2 regions of the Lacrimispora brassicae genome follow, and region 2 is predicted to be linked to the other one. Evidence: a T-box and tRNA genes for the amino acid it is inferred to sense, from the RefSeq annotation. Region 2 holds a T-box; the other holds one or more tRNA genes.
The links. The T-box of region 2 lies ahead of metG (methionine--tRNA ligase). A T-box ahead of a tRNA ligase gene usually reads a tRNA of that ligase, here a tRNA-Met.

Region 1 (10,546 bases), on a different contig from region 2:
GGACGGATATAAAATAAGCGTGGTTAAACTCCACTTTCTGAACTCCGTTAAGGAGAATATATCCCTTTGAAGGTTTTGCAAGGACAAGCTGCTTAATTCCTGCCAAAAGATAGGTAAGCTTCCCAAAGCAAAGCTTATGAAATATCCCCTTTGCCTTTGAATAAAGAATGTTATGGCAAACAGCCGCGTCCATTCCGATCCCCGCGCTGACCATAAAACGGCGGTGGGATATTTCCCCGTCACCATAAGACAAAACTCCGTAATCCATAAGCTTATAGTATTTCGGATGCAGTATTTTCTTTAGGCACCGGACCGGATTCTTTGGAAGCCTTAAACTTCTTGCCAGATCATTGCCGGATCCGGCAGGAATATACCCCAAAGTAACAGAGCCGCAAAAGGAAAGACCATCGAGGATCTCATTTACGGTTCCGTCTCCGCCTACCCCGATGATAACGTTTGATTCCCTGCAGCCTTCCGTCAACTCTCTGGCAAATCTCCTGGCATCTCCCGGTTTTTCCGTAAGAAAGGCCTGATACTCCGTATGACTGGATTTTAACATTCTTTCCACTTTTTTCCAAATGTTTCTTCCCCGTCCGCACCGTGAGTTCGGGTTTACAATAAAATAGTACATGGAATCCCTCCACTTTTTGCTATTTGTTAGTATAACATAAAACAGGAGAAATGAATATAAAAATTATGGAAAAACCATTTACACTTATGCCGGAACAAAAAAAGAGCGGCTCTGCCCTGGCCGATATACCCAGTCCAGACAGCGGCGCCCTTCCTACATTCCTGTATTCAAACGGTTTTTTATAATATCTCCTTCTTAAACGATTCCACATCATCAATTAAAATTGCCTTTGCCCGTTCCAAATCACCGGACTCAATGGCCTCTACCAGATGGACATGGTTGCTGCCATCGGTAACCTTGCTTTCATTCCATAGCTTTGTAAAATACTGGTTGGATATCCTGGTACAAGTATTCATGGCGTCTGCCAGTGATTTCTGTATATAGCTGTTCCCACAATAGCTGCACAATGTTCTGTGAAAAAGATTATTTGCTTCCCAGTGTATCTTTGAGTCTTTGGTATCGGTAATCCGTACCGCCTCTTCGTTTTGGTGCTTTAATTCATTTATTTGTTCTTTTGTAAGGCGGAAAAAACACAACTCCAAAGCGCCCAATTCAATCACTTTTCTGTATTCAATAATCTCCATAATCTGACTGGGAAGTATTGCAGTAAGCTGGTAGCCGAATCTTGGAATATTATTAAGCACCTCTTCGCTGCACAGTTGTACCAGGGCCTCTCTCACCGGAGTCTTGCTGACCCCGTATTTTTCTATGATTGTTCTTTCATTAATAATATCATTTGCCTGGTAGACACCATCCAGGATATCTTTCATGATACCCTCGTATACCTGGTTTTTAATCGATTGGCCCTGCATCATGTTTCCCCTTTTTCTCTTCGTTATTAGCCTTTTACAGCCCCCGCCATCATTCCAGCCTTCTGAAATGTTTGCAATATTAAATATAACACAATTATTGGAATAATTACAAGTGTTGTCCCTGAAAGAATTACAGGCCAGGGTGTTGAAAGACCCTCGCTGACAGGAAGCAGGGAGATTGTTACCATCAAAGTATATTTTGCCTGTTTTCTCAAGTACAGCAGAGGCCAGAAGAAGTCATTCCATCTGGCAATCAAGGTTACGGCCGCCCAGGAAGCCAGGGCCGGTTTAATAACCGGCAGAATAATCCGCCGAAAAATCCCAAAATCCTTGCAACCATCGATTTTAGCCGCCTCAATCAGTTCGTCAGGCACATCGCTTATATACTGATGCATATAGAAAATACCTACAGCCGTAGCAATACGCGGAATCACCAGAGACCACAGGCTGTTGATCAGATTCAGTTTCTTCATGATGATAAACAGGGGAACTGCCCCTACCTCCGGCGGCACAAGCATGGTTGCAATAACAAAATAAAACAGGAAATTTCTTCCCGGAAACTTATATTTTGCAAATGCAAATCCTGCCAGGGAGCAGAAAAACAGGGAAGTCACAGTTCCCATAACAGTCGTAAATACACTGTTAAAGAAATTGGCAGCCACAGGTATCATGGAAAACAGCTTGTAAAAATTACTCAAAGTGGGATCAGCAACCCAAATGGACTGGAACCCGCTGATACTTTCTGAAGTTGGCTTAATGGAAATCAGGCACATCCACAAAATGGGAAGAATGCAGATGAAGGAGATTACAGTCAATGCTCCATGAACAACAAAGGATGCCAGATTTTTCTTACTCTTATATCCCATATTCTCTCCTCCTATAATTCTCCCTGTCTTTTTTTCACTATCATCTGTACCATTGACAAAGCAGCCAGTATCCCAATCAGAATTACGCCGATTGCGGACGCATAACCCATATTGAAAATATTAAATCCTGATTCATACATATACTGGAACAAGGATGTGTTGGACGTACCCGGTCCAGGCAAAATGTAGGATTCATTAAAAAGCTTCCAACTGTCCACCGTAAGGGTAATGGAGCAGAAAAACAGAATGTTGCCCAGGGAGGGCATGGTAATATAAAAAAACTGTTTCCACTTATTGGCGCCATCCACCGTAGCCGCTTCGTAGTAATCCCTGGATATGTTTAACAGGCCGGAAAATACAATCATGGTAAACCAGGGAGTATTTCTCCATACGTTCAGCATAATAACCGGAATCCTGGAATACCGGGTACTGGTGAGCCAGGGGACCTTTTCCAACCCAACAGAAACCAAAAGCTCATTAAACAGGCCTACATTCTCATCAAAAAGCATCCTGAAAATCAACCCCATGGCAATGGCCGCACAAATGTTGGGCAGAAATGTAACTGTCCTGAAAAACGCTCTTCCTTTTAGCAGATCGGAATTTAACAGACTGGCAATGAGCACAGACAGCACCAGTATGAATATAAGGCCTGTAATCCAGTATTCAACGGTATTCCTTAAAGCAGCCCAGAACATGTTATCAATCAGCAGCTTCTTATAGTTGCCCAACCCGCAAAACTCCGGTGTTCCGATTCCCTTCCAGTTGGTAAGGCTGATGTAAAAGGTCCAGACGGCAGGGATCAGTTGAAATATAAGAAACAACAGAAAAAACGGCAGTATGAACAGATAGGGAGCTTTATATTTATTCAATGTCTTAAGCATATGATTTCTCCTCACATTTTACAACTAAGAAACACGCACTTTGGGAGTTTTTCTTAGTTGACGCGGCATTCGCCGAATGAATGTGCAAGCATATTCATCCGGCTCCTTGCTCGCGTAAATACAATGGAAAGGCAGATCCTTCCCCTTATAAAGTCTCTTGCTACTTGACGATTTCTGCCTTGCCGATTTTAGCCTTCAGATTCTTATCCATATTGGCAATGGCCTGATCCATGGTCTGGTTGCCTGCCACGTAATTCTCAAGCTCTGCTGAAATAATTCCATCCGCCTCTGCATCCTGAGGGGTAACAACCAGATTGACTGCACCGTTCTCCAGACACTTGCCTTCCATCTCACGGAAAGACATACCGCCATAGAAACTGGAAGGCTCTTTCCAGAAATTATCCTGAAGCATTTCCAGGGAAATGGGGTTGGCATATGGAGCATTCTGGGATTCCATGGATTTTACCCATGTATTCCTGGACTGGGTATCAAAGGTGAAATCCTTCCACATCTGTTCCAGAAGTCCTGCATATACGTTATCGCCCTTGTTTACGATACAGAAATAGGAGGATACGGGAGCCCCTGCCTTTCCCACGTTTTCAAACACTGGGGAAGACATGACCTGCCACTGTCCTGCAGTCGCCTGGCAGTTCTTTCTCATGAACTCATCCCAGAAAGCACCGATATAGAAGGTAGCCACTTTCTGTCCGTTGATAGCATCGTATAATGCAGGTTCCATGATTTCAGATTTTAATAGCAGCCCTTCTGAATATAAGGTGTCCAAAGTTCCCAAAGCCAGCTTTGCCCCTTCATCCTCTCCTATTACAATACCGCCGTCTTCGTCCCAGATTCTTGCATTGGCCTGAGGCATAAGACCTCTTCTTCCCCAGTACCTCCAGGTCTTGCTGCTGGGGCTGATATAGGACAAATACACCTCACCGTTGCTTTTTTCCTTTAACAGGCGTCCTGCTTCCACATAACCCTCAAAGGTTTCCATCATAGCCGGATCTACACCGTATTTTTCAAAAATGTCCTTGTTATAGAATAACACATTGGGCCGCACCGATTCCGGAAGTCCGTAGATCTTGCCGTTTAAGGTAGCATCATTGGCGGCACCTTCCACCATCTTATCCATGTAGGGCTTCAGGAACTCTGTCTCTTCCTTTAATATCCCTGCCTGAGAAAGATCCATGATATTTACCGGGTCTAAATATGTAGCATCAGGAAGATCGTCATCTGCGCCTGCCAGTGCTGTCATGGTGATTTTCTCACGGCTCTGTGCATGCCCCTCTGTCTGCACAATCTCAATCTTCACATCCGGAGCAATCTCTTTGTGGTCAGCCAGCCAGGCATCATAGTACTCCTGAAGATACTGGGGCTGGCCTGTGCCGTAGATGGTGATGGTACCTGCCGGATATACGGTTTTATCCTCAGCCGCACTTCCCTCCTTATCTGCTGTCTGAGTGGTGTTACCTGCGGATGCCGTTGTACTGTCTGTACCGGCGTTGTTCCCCCCGCAGCCTGCAATCATGCCTGCGGTCATTGCTGCTGCCAAAATACTTGCTACTGTTCTTTTCATTTTTAATCCTCCTCTTACATCTCTCTTGCCGCTTCTGCGATTGCACGGATCCTTTCATAAGGAATCTCAGTGGGAAGTGTACAATCAGCGCCAAGGATGAATGATGTTTTTCCATAATTACGAATTACCTTCTTTGCTTCTGCTTTCAGCTCATCAATAGTCCCCTCTACCATGACACCGCTTCTGTTGGCAAGTCCGCCCATAACGGTTATGCCCTGGAAAAGCTGTTTTCCCTCTTCAAGGCTGAAATCTGTCTCATAAATCCCCCAGTTTACCACATCAGCCAGGCCGTTATAGGATTCGTACCTCTTCATATTTAAATTATTTTTGCACATATGAAGGAAGTTAATACATCCTGCTTCTTTGGAAGCCTTCAATATCTCCTTGTCAAAGGGCTCTATCACTTCTGAAAATTCTTCATCCGTAAAGTAATGCCTTTCTCCGCCTAATGCTGCGTAATAAATTCCATCCAGACCCAGTTCCTTATACTTTGCCGCCAACTGGCACATTCCATCTGCAATCCTCTTAAATGCTTCCAGAACCGGCTGCTTATTCTCCCTGATATGGGTACAGAACAATTCTCTTACGTTCTCATAACCATAACGTGCTTCAATGGGATGAATGGCTGATGCACAAATGCCGTGAAGGGTACCCAGGGCGAATGCATCAGGATCTGCCTTGTCCATGATTTTCTTTGCCATTTCAATCTGGCTTTTCATGAAAGAATCATTTAAGGAATAACTGGGTATTTTATTCCAGTCCTCAGGAGTTCTGATTTCCCCTACATCCGGAACCAGGTTCTCATTCATGATCTTGATGATATCCGTATCTGTCTGACGGAAAAATTCAAGATGGGACTGCACTCCTTTCTCCCCTTTCGTCTCACCTTCCGGAAAATGTAACGAAAATCCGGTGGGTATATAATCCACTTCTCTTCCTTGAATCGCTGCCAATACCCGCTCTCTTTTTGTCATAATCATGTCTCCTTTATTCCTCTGTTTATACCACTGATATTATCACTGTTATTACCACTTGTCAATACGAATTCCGTCATTTTTTATACTTTTTCTGATATTTATTTTTTATTTTGTATACTTTGCCTTTCCATGCCGCTTACTGACTATGGAAAGATACACTTTTTTACAATGTTACGCCTCATTACAATGGCTCTGTTGAGACAGTTCCATGAATTCTCCTTTGACCTCCATGCAATATCTCTGATTTCACACACTCAGCCTGGAACAAAGTTCAGCACGCTCAACTCACCTGCTTTCATTTATGAGGAGTTTAGGGTTCTTTCTTTTTACGTTACGGTCTGAATCCAGCGTTGCCGGACACGTCCTGTAACGCAAAAAAAGACATCTGTTAAACAACAGATGTCTTAAAAAGTAGCGGAAGGGAGATTTGAACTCTCGACACCACGGGTATGAACCGTGTGCTCTAGCCAACTGAGCTATTCCGCCATATTTAATTGAATGGATAAGCATATTCGCTTATCAATGGGACCTACAGGGCTCGAACCTGTGACCCTCTGCTTGTAAGGCAGATGCTCTCCCAGCTGAGCTAAGATCCCAGTGCTTGTCTCGGTCAGAAACTCTTTATTTCCTCTTGCTCCCGACTGCTACATTAGTATAATATGAATTGTATTAATTGTCAACACTTTTTTGTCAATTTTTTTCATTTTTTCCCGCCCCCCTTTTGCCCCTGATTCCACCAGGGATTCCGCCATTTCTCCATGCCAATGAGACCGGATTTAAGGACGTTTTCCACCATCCTTCACTCCCCATGAAGGATGTCAAACAGCTCCTGGTAATAGGATTCAAAAATACTTCCCTTCCTCCAAATAAACGTAAAATCATGGGTCAGATGAAAATCCTCCAATTGGATCCTTTTTAATATTCCCCTGTTTAATTCCTCTTTTACCGCTGCTTCATAAAGAAAGGTGATCCCCTGTCCTTTTGCCACCATTTGTTTCATGGCACCGATGTTGCTGATTTCCATTAAATGAGGAAAATCGTGAAGCAATAAATTCTTCCCCTCCAGATAGCGTTCAAAAACATATCTGGTTCCTGAGCCAGGCTCCCGGATAAAAAGCCGTTCCAAAAGAAGGTCCTCCAGCTTTCTCACAGGCTTTTGAAACCTGTAGTCAGGCCCGCAGACCGCTGCAAAGGGTTCCGAAGCAAAGACCAGGAAATCGTATTCCTTTTTCTGGAAAAAGCCCTCCACCAGGGCGAATTCGATCTCCCCGCCATTGAGCTTTGCAAGAAGCTCCCTGGTATCTCCAACCACCATATAAACCTCTGTCCCAGGATAAACATCAAGGAACCGCACCAGCGCCTCCGGCATCACGTACTCCCCGATGGTCATGGTAGCTCCAAATACCAGCCTCCTGCCTTTCCCTGACTGCTGCTCCATGATCTTCTTTAAGTGCAGCTCGTCCGCCTTCATGGTTATGGCGGCAGATAAAAGAGCTTTTCCCGCCTCCGTCAGGCTCACCTTTTTTCCGTTGTATTCAAACAGTCTGACCCCGTACTTTTCTTCCAGATAATGAATGTGGTGGGATACTGCAGGCTGGGTAATATGAAGCTCACCGGCAGCCTTTGTAAAGTTCATATGACGGCATACCGTAAGAAATGTATCGACTCTATAATCCAGCATGAATTATTTTCTCCTCTATGATTTCTCCACTAACCATAACATAATATTATGATTTAATAAATATAAATAATTTTATTTTATTGTTATTTTCCAATATAATAAAGCCAGATCAAAAAGGAGGAATTTACTCATGAAAAAATACGCCCCAGGCGTTCTTCTCTGCCTATTTATATCCGCTCCCTCATGGTTTTTAGGAAAAGCCTTCCCGGTCATCGGGGGCCCTGTGTTTGCCATTCTCATAGGCATGGCAATGGCGCCCCTTATAAAAGGGAAGGAATTTTTCCGTCCGGGAGTGGCTTTTGCTTCAAAAAAGATCCTGCAGTATGCAGTGATTCTCCTGGGCTTCTCCATGAACCTGGCAACAGTTCTTCAAAAGGGCAGGGAAGCCCTTCCCATAATCCTGGCGACCATTACCACTTCCCTGGTGACCGCATACCTTCTTTCCCGAAAATTAAGGCTTCCGGACAAAACCGCTATTTTAATTGGTGTGGGCTCGTCCATTTGTGGAGGCTCTGCAATTGCCGCAACGGCTCCCGTAATTGACGCCGATGACAGTGAGATCGCCCAGTCCATTTCCGTCATCTTTTTTTTCAACATTATAGCCGCTTTGCTTTTTCCTGCTTTGGGCACAGCTTTGGGTCTTTCCAATGAAGGTTTTGGGTTGTTTGCAGGAACTGCCATTAACGATACCTCTTCCGTAACGGCTGCGGCTTCCGCCTGGGATGGGATCTACGGCAGCAACACCCTGGAAGCAGCCACCATAGTAAAACTGACCAGAACCCTGGCCATCATCCCCATTACCTTATTTTTAGCCTGTTACCGTACCGGAAAAGAAAAGAACGCTTCGGAACGATCCATTTCCATTCAAAAGGTTTTTCCTTCCTTTGTACTCTTTTTCCTGGTGGCTTCTATCATCACTACAGTCTTTCCCATACCGGCAGGCATTACCGGTTCATTAAAAGATTTAAGCAAGCTTTTTATTGTCATGGCCATGGGAGCCATTGGAACCAATACCGATTTAGTCAAACTGATCCGGACAGGGAAAAAACCCCTTTTATTAGGTTTTTGCTGCTGGTTTGGGATTTCTGTGGTAAGCCTGGTTCTCCAAATAGTTCTGGGAATCTGGTAAAGCAAATCCCCGCAGCTTTCCTGCATCCGGATCATTGCCTGAGGTATAAGATGGCCAGGAAACACTGATCTCGTTTTCCTGGCCAACCGTCATTTATTCTTCTTTTTTCAGATACACTGTCTTATTATTATTTTTATTTTCCCTGACCTCCAATTGTCCGATGCTGTGGACAAATTTTGAGAAGGTGGAATACCCGTAATCCTTTACCTTGAAATCTGTAAATTTCCGGTGCATGCCATTTCCCAGGGCCGCCAGCTCCATGCCGTTCTTTCCGCCGCCCGTTACCAGCCATACTGCATAATCATCCAGTTCCTGCTTTCTGGTGCGGTTATCCTTCATTCGAACCGTCACCACATTATTGGACTTTTTAAGCTCAAAGCTGCCCATTTCCTCCAAAAATTTGGACAGGGAGCTGTAGCCGTAGTTTCTCACATCAAAATCAGAGTATTTTTTCACAAGGCGGTTGCCGATCTCTCCAAGCCCTGTTGCCTTATTCTTATCGTCATTTTCCAGAATGATTGAAGTAATATCCTGTTCGATCACCTCTTTTCCTATGGCGCCTCCACCTGTGCCCTCCTCATCCTGGTCAAGGAGAACCTCCAGATTGGTAAACACCGTACAAGCCGCACGGAAGGATTTGGGCGTTTTGTCCTCTCCCATTCCAATGACTTCCTTACCCGACTCCCGAAGCCTGCTGGCCAGGCGGGTAAAATCGCTGTCGCTGGATACGATGCAGAATCCATCCACATTGTCCGTATACAGCAAATCCATGGCATCAATGATCAGGGCGGAATCCGTCGCATTCTTTCCCACGGTATTGGAAAATTGCTGGATCGGAGTGATTGAATTTTCAAGAAGCTCCATTTTCCATTTTCCCATCTGGGAGCTTGTCCAATCTCCGTAAATCCTTTTGTAAGTAATGACGCCGTAGCGGGTCATCTCATCCAGAATGCATGTAATATACTTTGCGGAGATATTATCCGAATCAATCAATACTGCAAATTTCTTGTCGCTCAACACTCTGTTCTCCTGTCTTCATTTATTTTCATTATTCTGCCAATTCAATCCTGCTTTTCCATTATATTGCATTTTTTCATTTATTACAATATCATTTCAGTGGTTAAAATGGGAGAATTTTTGCAACGTTTTTTAGTCAATTCCAACCATACTAAAGAAGAAAGCTCAATGAATGATTGAAAGGAGTGTTATTATGAATTCATGTACTTCATGTGGATGTGACACATCAAAAGTCAGTCCTGCTACACCTTCTGCAACGGTCCAACTGGCCATTGCCACTGTTCCCATGCAACCCTGGGAACAGCCTTATGATCCACAGACAGCCTTAAAACATGGAACCATTTTCCCAAGTCTTAATCTTCCTTTCTATGTAACGGGAGGTGGTCAATAATGGCGGATCAAAAAAAACTTTTAAAACAGATCACGGAAATAAGCTTTACTGTTAATGATTTGACCCTGTATCTGGATACCCACCCATTGGATGAAAACGCATTAACAGCCTTTAAGCAGGCCATGGAACAAAGAAAGCAGCTTTTAAAAACCTATGCGGAAAACTTTGAACCACTCACCATAAACTGTGTCTGCCCTGATACTAACAACAAAACAGAAACCCAAACGAAATATGCGGGACAAAAGCATTTTACCTGGACAGACGGCCCGCTTCCTTGGGAAGGAGGTAACGTATAATGTGGAATTATGAAAAGAGATTGCAGTTCCCGGTAGACATTAAGGAAACCTGTCCGAAAACAGCTTCCTTAATCATCAGCCAGTTTGGCGGGCCCGATGGAGAGCTGGCAGCTTCCATGCGTTATCTTTCCCAAAGGTATTCCATGCCATGCAAGGAAGTTGGAGGTCTTTTAACAGATATTGGGACGGAAGAGCTTGGACATCTGGAAATGATCTGCGCCATTATTTACCAGCTCACAAAAAATTTGACTGTGGAGCAGGCGAAAACAGCAGGATTTGATGCCTA
Region 2 (10,546 bases):
CCGGTGATCCTGGTACGTCTTGTATCAAACTCAGCGGCAACAGGACTTGTGCTTGATATTTTTAAGAGATATGGGACTGACTCCTATATCGGCATGCTGACCTCTGTGCTTATGAGCTGTACGGAAACTGTTTTTTACTGCCTGAGCATTTATTTTGGAACCGTAAAGATCAAAAAAACCCGGTATACCCTGGGCGGCGCATTGGCTGCTACGGCGGCAGGAGTTGCTGCCAGCGTTATCTTATCCCGTTTTCTGGTATAAAAGGTATTTTTTTGTTTGGATTTTAAGAATTTCATAAGAATTCAGGTGGTTGTCTTGGAATACATAATCATGTATAATTACGAAGAAGCTTTTATTGTCATATGTGAAGGGGATAAACGTGGATACTTACGGAACTCTTAACGAAGTTTTGGTAAGGCTGTTTCGGGATATTATGGATATAGAACAACAGGCTATCATTACCCAGGATTTTAACAATATTACAAATAATGATATGCATGTGATCGAGGCCATTGGCATTGGAGAGCCAAAGAATATGTCGGCCATAGCCAGGGAACTGTCTGTTACGGTGGGTACCTTGACCATAGCCATGAACAGTCTTGTGAAAAAGGGGTATGTGACCCGCCAGAGAGGAAAAGAGGACCGGCGTGTTGTATATATCTCTCTTTCAGAAAAAGGGAAAGAAGCCTATGAGCAGCATGCCAAATTTCATCAGGAGATGATTGCCGGCGCTGTTTCAGGCCTAAGTGAGAATGAGATAGAAGTTTTGATCAAAGCTCTGACCAAGCTGAATCAATGGTTCCGGAGCCTTTAACAGAATTTAAGGAGGCAATATGCAATTATGAAAAAATTCATCGTGTTTTTAATGAGCGCTATGATGATGATGTCCCTGGCGGCGTGTACGCCAACACAGCCTAAGATGGAGACTACTGCACCTGATCCTCAGGTCATGGCTTCAACAGGGGGCGCCAGTGATAAAGTCCCTGATCCCAATGCAGAGCCTATGGAGGTCATTTCTGTTTACAGCCGGAATGATGACGCTACCGGCTTGAATCAGGCCATGGATGCGGTATCTGAGCTGACGGCAGACGCCATGGTGGACAAGCTGATTGAATATGGCGTATTAGAGGAAGGTACAAAGGTTCTGAAATTTGATAAAAACGATGGAACGGCCACCCTTGATTTATCTAAGGTACCGGACAAGAGTTCAGACGGAGATATTCTCATGCTGACAGCCATTGGCAATACCTTTATCGAGAACTTTGAATTGGATAAGTTAAAGCTGCTTGTGAATGGAAAGAATTATTCCGGTGAGCAGATCAAACAGACAGATAATGACTATCTGGAATACGTTAAAAATTATAAGAAATTGAAATAAAGGCAAATTTAAAGGGCAGAAACGGCATATTACCGTTTCTGCCCTTTGAATTTAATGGCTTCTTAATTGTTTGGCCAGCCAGTTTCGGAACGCAGGCTGGATGACAGAAAAAGGAGCAGGCCCCACATCAAGTAAAAAGGTATGGAAGTCCTTTAGGTTGAAATCATCCTTTAAGATCTTTTTAGCTGTGTTCAGCATTTCCATAATTTCCAGATACCCTACATAGTATTCCATGTAATTGGTGGGATTTTCGATCAGGCTGGTGTAAATGGAATCCACAATATCCGTTTTCTCCACATTGTAAAAAGTGCCAAGGTATTTGGCTGTCTGGTCTTTATCCCAGCCCTCATAATTGATGCAAATGTCCAAATATGCATAAATGCCCAGGGTGACGGCGGTATTGTGGGCCAGAAGCTTTCCAAGCTCCGGGTTCAGCCCGTTATCAAGGGTGTAGGAGTAAAACTCCACATAGGTGGCCCAGCCTTCCGAATAGCTGGGGAAGGAAAGGATGCTTCTTAAATCATTAGGCTTCCTGCTTAAAAAATACACGTTCTGATACAGATGCCCAGGATAGCCTTCGTGAGCCAGGGTGGTGAAAAGGTCATCATTTTGAAAACGGGGGTTGCCGTTGATGTAAATGGTGTTATCCTCATAACGGTCCAGAGGAGGGACCAGGTAAAAGGCAGGGCTTAAAGAAGATTCCAGGGAGCTGGGAACGTATTTTACCCTATAGCTGCAAGGCGGAAGCTCTGGGAAATCCTTGGAAATCAGGGATTTTAAAGACTCCAGAATCTCCTCCGGCTTGGTATAGGTGAACGAATAATCGTCAAGGGCGTCCAGCACCTCCGGATGCTCCTTTGTGATCTGTCCGATGGCCTGTATATCGGAGCTAAGCTGCTTTTCGATTGCTTTTGTCAGGCTTCGGATGGAGCCATAGGAGGTTCCTGTGTTGGAATTGACCAGATATTCAAAATATTCTTTTCCTTTTGGATACCAGCTTAAGCCTTTGTCATTGGTCCCGGTTCCCATGAGGGAAGTGATGCCGTTTACAAGGTTCTTATAGGCGGGAATAAAATGCTCTTCCAGGATTTTTAAATTCTTCTCCTTATAAGCAGCTTTTTCTTCCGGGGTCAAGTCCGTAAGGGCATCTATCCTGGTGTTAAATGTTTCGGCAAGAAAGCTGTGGTCAGGCTGGATCAAATATGCCTCACAGGACTTTAATACGTGGTCAGCGGCAGTGTCGGACATAAAAAGCCCGGCTTCTGATTTTTTCTTTTCAAACTCCATAATCTGCCCATAATAATCATCAATGGTAGAAAGGAGTGCAAGATAGTTATCCACATCATTACGGGTGTAAAAGGCGTACTCTGAAAACAGGATGGGAAGCTGTGCCTGGATTCCGATGGTGGAGGTTAAAGGCTGGGCGTAAAGCTCCAGACCGTCGGAGCTTAATTCCGTGTCTATGTAGGATCGGAGAATCTGCCAGGTGAGACGCTGCTCATCGTTCAACTGACGCTGGTTGAATCCGTCCAGGTTCTTTTTCAATTCCAAAAGATCTTTGCTTCCCTCTTTCATTTTATCCAGGGAAAAATCACCCAGGGTTAAGGGAACGGTATCAAGTCCCCGGGAAGCGGGATTTGCAATGCTGAAATGAAAGCTGATCCCGGAATTGCTGATCTCCTCACGAAACAGGTCATTTGTAAATTGATCAAACTTGTTTTGAGTGGACAGATCCTTGGCATGGTACTGTTCATACTCGGCCCATGAAGGCGATGCAGGCGGTTTTTTCAGTGGTGCACAGGAGCAAAGCAGGGAAACTGCCAGGATGATGGAAAGAAAATGGCGGCCCTGATTCAAAACGTTGTTTTTCATATATGATCCCTCCGTGATTCGCTAGTATTATTTATATGATGATATTAAAAAAGTCATGACAAAAGCCTTGATGAGCAAACTTACCCGCTTGACAAACCTTACGGAAACCATTACACTAGGAATACCAATAAACTATATATATAATAATGCTGAGAAAAGAAGAGTAAGAAATCCACCTCATGTGCAGAGACTTCCGGAAGCTGAAAAGGAAGCTTGAGCGTATTTCCCAACATGGCCTTGGAGCAGCGGAATTGAATGGCAGAGCAGTGCCTTTAAATTCCGACGGTTACACCCGTTATCGTGTCAGACTGTTATTGAGTAACCATAAAGTTCCGGAAGGATTTTAGGAAGCCAACGCAGCCGGTAAGGTTCGTACCGCAAGGTGCGGATAAATTAAAGTGGTAACACGGGACAGTTCCCCGTCTTTAAATTTCCGAAAGGATATTTTTAGGCGGGTTTTTCTTTGCGGGAAGGGAAGAAATACCTTCTACTGCACCCCATTTTATAAACAGGAGGAAACCAGAATGTGTAAAGATTCTAACAAAAAACCATACTATATCACCACAGCCATTGCCTATGCATCAGGAAAACCCCATATCGGCAACACCTATGAGGCAGTTTTAGCGGATTCCATTGCCCGCTATAAAAGAGCGGAAGGCTACGACGTGTTTTTTCAGACAGGAACCGATGAGCACGGACAGAAGATTGAGGAAAAAGCAGAGGCGGCAGGAGTCACCCCTAAAGAGTTCGTAGACAGGGCAGCCGGGGAAATCAGAAAGATCTGGGATCTGATGAACACCTCTTATGATAAGTTCATCCGTACCACAGACAAAGATCACGAGGAGCAGGTCCAGAAGATCTTTAAAAAGCTTTATGAGCAGGATGACATTTATAAAGGCTATTACGAAGGCTTATACTGCACTCCCTGTGAATCCTTTTTCACGGAATCCCAGCTTGCAGACGGCAAGTGTCCCGATTGCGGGCGTGAGGTGAAGCCGGCAAAAGAAGAGGCATATTTCTTCCGCATGAGCAAATATGCGGACCGCTTAATAAAGCATATCAATGAGAACCCGGATTTCATCCAGCCTGTGTCCAGAAAAAATGAGATGATGAACAATTTCCTTCTTCCGGGACTTCAGGATCTTTGCGTATCCAGGACCACGTTTAAATGGGGAATTCCGGTGTCCTTTGACCCTAAGCATGTCACCTATGTCTGGCTTGATGCCCTGACCAACTATATTACTGGTATCGGCTACGATTGTGACGGCCAAAGCAGCGGGCAGTTTGCAAAGCTCTGGCCCGCAGACCTTCACCTGATCGGAAAGGACATCATCCGTTTCCATACCATTTACTGGCCCATTTTCCTTATGGCTCTTGATATTCCCCTGCCAAAGCAGGTATTCGGCCATCCCTGGCTTCTGCAGGGGGACGGCAAGATGAGCAAATCCAAGGGAAATGTCCTCTATGCGGATACTCTGGTGGATTTCTTCGGCGTGGATGCGGTCCGTTATTTCGTTCTTCATGAGATGCCCTTTGACAATGACGGGGTCATCTCCTGGGAACTTATGGTGGAGCGTATGAACTCTGACCTTGCCAATATCCTTGGCAATCTGGTGAACCGCACCATTTCCATGTCCAACAAATACTTTGAGGGCATTGTAAATGACGGAAAGGCAGCAGAGGCTGTTGATGAAGACTTAAAAGCAGTGGTGCTGGAAGAAGTGAAAAAAGTTCAGGAAAAAATGGAGAAGCTCCGTGTTGCAGATGCCATGACATCCATATTCAATATTTTCAGAAGGAGCAACAAATATATTGATGAAACAACTCCATGGACCCTTGCCAAGGATGAAGCTTCAAAGGAGCGGCTGGAAACTGTCCTCTATAATCTGACAGAAGCTATTGCCATAGGAGCCTCCCTCCTTGATTCCTTTATGCCAAATACCTCCAAAAAGATTCTTGACCAGCTTAATACTTCAAAGAGAGAGCTGCCCCAGATGAATGAATTTGGTTTATATCCCTCTGGAAACAAGGTGACTGATAAACCGGAGATCCTGTTTGCCCGCATGGACATGAAGGAAGTCATGGAGAAGGTAGAAGCCATGTTTGGGGCAAAAGAAGAAGCGTCCAAGGAGTCTGTGAAAGAAGATGCCTCTGATGTGATTAATATAGAAGCCAAGGCGGAGATCGAATACGAGGATTTTGCCAGGCTGCAGTTCCAGGTAGGCGAGATCCTTGCCTGCGAGGCAGTTCCAAAGTCAAAGAAGCTTCTGTGTTCCCAGGTAAGGATCGGAAGCCAGGTAAAACAGATCGTCAGTGGAATCAAAGCCCACTACTCGCCGGAAGAAATGGTTGGCAAAAAGGTGATGGTTGTGGTAAACTTAAAACCAGCAAAACTGGCTGGAGTCATGTCTGAAGGCATGCTTCTCTGCGCGGAGGATGCAGAAGGCAATCTATCTCTTATGGTTCCGGAGAAATCCATGCCGGCAGGAGCGGAAATCTGCTGACAAAAGGGAATGTCAAATACCCCGTAGAAAGCTACGGGGTATTTGACTTGATCCGGCCCTGCCGTTTTAAAGAGGAGGATTCCATGATGGAGTCAAAAAGTGCCCGTACAAAAGGAATAACAGGAAACACCTTAAAGATGATCGCTATTGTTACCATGCTCATAGACCACATCGGCGTGGCCGTCATTGAAAACGGCATTTTAAAATACCAGGATGGCAATCCATCCTATGAGACTCTCACTATGCCGGGAGGAAACATGTGGTCCGCCATCGACCTGGCGCTCCGCACCATTGGGAGGGTTGCATTTCCCATCTTCTGCTTTCTGCTGGTAGAAGGTTTTTTCCATACCAGGGATATTAAGAAGTATGGAGGCAGGCTTCTTTTGTTCGCTCTTATTTCCGAGATCCCCTTTGACCTGGCTCTCTTTGGCAAGTGGTTTTACCCAGGCTATCAGAATGTGTATTTCACTCTGTTCATCGGCATTTGCGTCCTTTACTGGTATGAAAAGGTAATAGGGGACCCAGTCAGGCGGACCCTGGTGTTTTTGGCCGGATGCGGCGCGGCTGTTTTTTTGAAATGTGATTATGATATCATAGGGATTGCCATGATCTTGCTTTTTTATGTTTTTTATAAAAATAAAAAAATGCAGACGATATTTGCAGGAATACTGGCTGCCTATGAAAGCCTTAGCTGCTTTGGGGCTGCCATTCTGGCCTTTATCCCCATCCGCATGTACAACGGAACCAGAGGGAAATGGAATTTAAAATACTTTTTTTACTGGTTTTATCCTGCTCACTTAATTTTGCTCTATATCCTGCGTTTGCTTATCATGAAGTAAGAAAGGCACCCTCATGACTGGAAGGGGCCTGTTTTTTAAAGGAGATTCCTATGATTTTTGATACACACGCCCATTATGATGATGAGGCTTTTGATGAAGACAGGGAGGAACTGCTGGCAAGCCTTTTTGCCCATGGAATTGAGGCTGTCACCAATGTTGGTGCCAGCATGAAGACCTCCAGACAAACTCTGGAGCTGGCAGAGAAATATCCTTATATATATGGAGCCATCGGCGTTCACCCCAATGAAACAGGGGAACTGAAGGATGAAGACTTAAACTGGCTGAAGGAACAGTCTTCCCATAAAAAGATCGTGGCAATCGGCGAGATCGGCCTTGACTATTACTGGGACGAACCGGACCATGAAACCCAGAAGGTGTGGTTTATCCGCCAGCTTGGACTGGCAAAGGAAGTAAAGCTTCCTGTTGTCATTCACAGCAGGGATGCGGCAAAGGATACCCTGGATATCATGAAGGCAGAAGGGGGAAAGGACATTGGAGGAGTGATCCACTGCTTTTCCTATGGAAAGGAGATTGCCAGGGAATACTTGAATATGGGGTATTATCTGGGGATCGGAGGCGTCCTCACCTTTAAGAACGCCAAAAAGCTTAAGGAAGTGGTGGAGTACATGCCCATGGAACAACTGGTCCTGGAAACAGACTGCCCTTACCTGGCGCCGGCGCCAAACAGGGGAAAGCGCAATTCCTCCTTATATCTTCCTTATGTGGTACAGGAAATCAGTGCCATCAAGGGGATTGAGGAAGAAGCGGTCATTGAAATCACCAATCAGAATGCCAAAAGGCTATACAGGCTTTAGGAACAGCCATAAAAGAAAACGGAGGACAGGCATGGCAACACTGGGAAATCCCCAAAAGACCATAGAGATCATTCGGAAATATGAATTCACATTCCAGAAGAAGTTCGGACAGAATTTTTTAATAGACACCCATGTATTGGATAAAATCATAGCTGCATCAGGTGTAACAAAGGATGACTGCGTTCTGGAAATCGGGCCGGGAATCGGCACCATGACCCAGCACCTGGCTGAAAATGCCGGGCATGTGGTGGCAGTGGAGATCGATTCCAAATTAATTCCCATTCTCAAAGAGACCCTGGGGGACTATGAGAATGTGACGGTCATTCATAATGATATCCTCAAGGTGGATATCAATCAGATAGCAGAACAGTATAACGGCGGACGCCCCCTTAAGGTAGTGGCAAACCTTCCGTATTATATTACCACCCCTATCGTTATGGGGCTTTTTGAAAACAAGGTGCCCATTGACAATATTACGGTCATGGTCCAGAAGGAGGTGGCAGACCGCATGCAGGTAGGGCCTGGTTCCAAGGATTATGGCGCCCTTTCCCTTGCCGTCCAGTATTATGCAAAGCCTTATATTGTAGCAAATGTTCCTCCCAACTGCTTTATGCCCCGTCCTAACGTAGGGTCTGCGGTGATCCGCCTCACCCGTCACAAGGAGCCGACCGTAAAGGCAGAGGATGCAGGACTTATGTTCCGGCTGATCCGTGCTTCCTTTAACCAGAGAAGAAAGACCCTTCAAAACGGCTTAAACAATTCCCCGGAAATCCCCTATACAAAGGAACAGATTGCCGAAGCAGTTGAAAGCCTGGGCCTTGGACCATCCATACGGGGAGAGGCGTTGACTTTGGAGCAGTTTGCTTCCTTAAGCAACTATTTTTCAAAAATGAAAATGTAATGGAACAGGAGGTCCTATGTCGGATTCGCTGATCACAAAACGCGCAATAGCGGAGGCCTTAAAGCAGGTATGCAAAGAAAAACCCTTTGATAAAATATCCATATCCAATATTACGTCCGTATGGGGGTTAAACCGGCAGACCTTTTATTATCATTTTCAGGACAAATATGAGCTTTTAAGCTGGATCTATTACAATGAGAATTTTGCTAAAATAGCAGATGACATTACCTTAGAAAACTGGGATCAGAAGATTTATGAACTGCTTCAAAATATGAAGGAAGAAAAAAACTTTTATATGAATACCATAAAAGATCAGGAGCATACCTTTGAAAGCTATTTGTTTGAGATGGCAAAGGCCCTGTTTTCTGAAGCGATTATAAAACTGGATGAAAAGAAGAAGCTCACCAAAGAGGAAAGAGATTTTGACGCGGAATTTTTTGCATACGGTATCTGCGGGATCATCGTTGACTGGGTAGAAAAGGGAATGAGAACGGAGCCGCGGCTGGTGGCGGAACGTTTAAAAAGCCTGGCCAGGGCTGCGGAGCGGATCGCTTACCTCCGAAGCCAGGCAGAGCTTTAAGAAAGCTTATGCATGATGATATCCAGGCATTCTTCCCAGGAACAGTTTTTTATAAGAGCAACCAGATCAGAATAGGAAAACAGCTCTGCTGATATTGGGCTGAACCTTTGCAGCAGCTCTTCTAAGTTCCTGGCGGTCCGCTCCGGTGATTTCTGCCCCTTCCTTAACTGATGAAGAAGCGCCGTTTTCAGGACGGACTCCCGGATGTGGTTGTGTATGGTGGCTGACATAAAAAGCCCTCCTTTTTAACTATATTTATTTTAAGAGAAGAAAAGAAAAAAACCTATAGACAAAACCGAAAAATTGTCTGGTTTTCCGACATCATTGACCTGATGTCGTTTTTTTATACAACTGAAAAACCATGTATGGTGACGGATAAAATGAAGTATGATAATATAAGGGTATCAAGCGAATCAGTTATGACAATTCATAGAATGGAGCGTTGCATATGAGAGGAAAAAATAATTTCGGAAAAATGCTTGCATGGGGAGCTGCGGCAACTGCGGCAGGGATGGCCGCAAAAAAGGCCTATGATTATTCCAAAAAGCAGAAGGATTTAAAGAATGAAGAAACCATGAGGCCAAAGGAAAACGGCCAGGCTTCAGGAAAAGCATATTTTGTAGGCGGCGGTCTGGGAAGCATGGCAGGAGCAGCTTACCTCATACGTGACTGCAACATGCCTGGTGAGCAGATCACGATTTTTGAAGGGATGCATATTTTAGGAGGAAGCAACGACGGCATCGGGACTCCGGAAAAAGGCTTTGTATGCCGGGGCGGACGTATGTTAAATGAAGAGACCTATGAAAACTTCTGGGAGCTGTTTGGTACCATCCCGTCGTTAAATAACCCTGCCAGAAGCGTGTCTGAGGAGATCTTAAGCTTTGACCATGCCCATCCCACCCATGCAAAGGCCAGACTGGTGGACAAGGATGGAACCATCCTTGATGTGAAGAGCATGGGATTTACCCAGAATGAACGCATGGCCTTGTTAAGGCTTATGAACACTCCGGAAGAAAAACTGGATGATATGACCATTGAAGAATGGTTTGCAGATATGCCCCATTTCTTTACCACGAATTTCTGGTATATGTGGCAGACCACCTTTGCCTTCCAGAAATGGAGCAGCCTTTTTGAATTCCGCCGCTACATGCGCCGGATGATCCTGGAATTCTCGAGGATCGAGACTTTGGCAGGGGTAACAAGAACTCCTTTAAACCAGTATGACAGCGTGATCCGTCCCCTGGAAACCTACTTAAGAAAGCAGGGAGTTGTCTTTGCGGAAAACTGTACGGTCACTGATATTGATTTTGCAGACGGAGACGGAATTACGGCTAAAGTCCTTCACTTAAAGGATAACGGTATAGAACGTCAGATCCAGATTGAGGATGGGGATATCTGCATCATGACCAATGCCTGCATGACTGACAGTGCAACTCTGGGAGATCTCCATACTCCGGCTCCAGAACCTGTTTTAAGGCCAATATCCGGGGAATTGTGGAGCAAGGTATCTGCAAAGAAGGACGGCCTTGGAAATCCATATCCATTCTTTGGGGATGTCCATGAGACCAACTGGGAAAGCTTTACTGTAACAAGCCGGGGAAACAAGCTGCTTAAGCTGATTGAGGATTACTCCGGCAATGTGCCTGGAAGCGGAGCG

Region 1: it encodes a tRNA-Met, which carries the amino acid that the T-box ahead of metG (methionine--tRNA ligase) is inferred to sense. The anticodon was not compared.

Annotation. Positions count from the first base shown of each region.
Region 1 is NZ_BRYH01000009.1:119,938-130,483, reverse strand. It holds gene ACYVD3_RS06325 (diacylglycerol/lipid kinase family protein) at 1-631, opposite strand, end outside; gene ACYVD3_RS06320 (hypothetical protein) at 682-816, shown strand; gene ACYVD3_RS06315 (GntR family transcriptional regulator) at 811-1,446, opposite strand; gene ACYVD3_RS06310 (carbohydrate ABC transporter permease) at 1,470-2,309, opposite strand; gene ACYVD3_RS06305 (carbohydrate ABC transporter permease) at 2,321-3,190, opposite strand; gene ACYVD3_RS06300 (ABC transporter substrate-binding protein) at 3,351-4,769, opposite strand; gene ACYVD3_RS06295 (uroporphyrinogen decarboxylase family protein) at 4,784-5,743, opposite strand; tRNA gene ACYVD3_RS06290 (tRNA-Met) at 6,159-6,232, opposite strand; tRNA gene ACYVD3_RS06285 (tRNA-Val) at 6,270-6,342, opposite strand; gene ACYVD3_RS06280 (LysR substrate-binding domain-containing protein) at 6,546-7,427, opposite strand; gene ACYVD3_RS06275 (YeiH family protein) at 7,558-8,556, shown strand; gene ACYVD3_RS06270 (NYN domain-containing protein) at 8,650-9,573, opposite strand; gene ACYVD3_RS06265 (spore coat associated protein CotJA) at 9,767-9,964, shown strand; gene ACYVD3_RS06260 (spore coat protein CotJB) at 9,964-10,260, shown strand; gene ACYVD3_RS06255 (manganese catalase family protein) at 10,260-10,546, shown strand, end outside.
Region 2 is NZ_BRYH01000028.1:86,953-97,498, forward strand. It holds gene ACYVD3_RS14945 (nucleoside recognition domain-containing protein) at 1-261, shown strand, start outside; gene ACYVD3_RS14950 (MarR family winged helix-turn-helix transcriptional regulator) at 365-814, shown strand; gene ACYVD3_RS14955 (GerMN domain-containing protein) at 842-1,378, shown strand; gene ACYVD3_RS14960 (DUF885 domain-containing protein) at 1,430-3,250, opposite strand; T-box leader at 3,393-3,680, shown strand; gene metG (methionine--tRNA ligase) at 3,775-5,754, shown strand; gene ACYVD3_RS14970 (TraX family protein) at 5,838-6,593, shown strand; gene ACYVD3_RS14975 (TatD family hydrolase) at 6,644-7,408, shown strand; gene rsmA (16S rRNA (adenine(1518)-N(6)/adenine(1519)-N(6))-dimethyltransferase RsmA) at 7,440-8,309, shown strand; gene dhaS (dihydroxyacetone kinase transcriptional activator DhaS) at 8,326-8,889, shown strand; gene ACYVD3_RS14990 (hypothetical protein) at 8,886-9,119, opposite strand; gene ACYVD3_RS14995 (oleate hydratase) at 9,338-10,546, shown strand, end outside.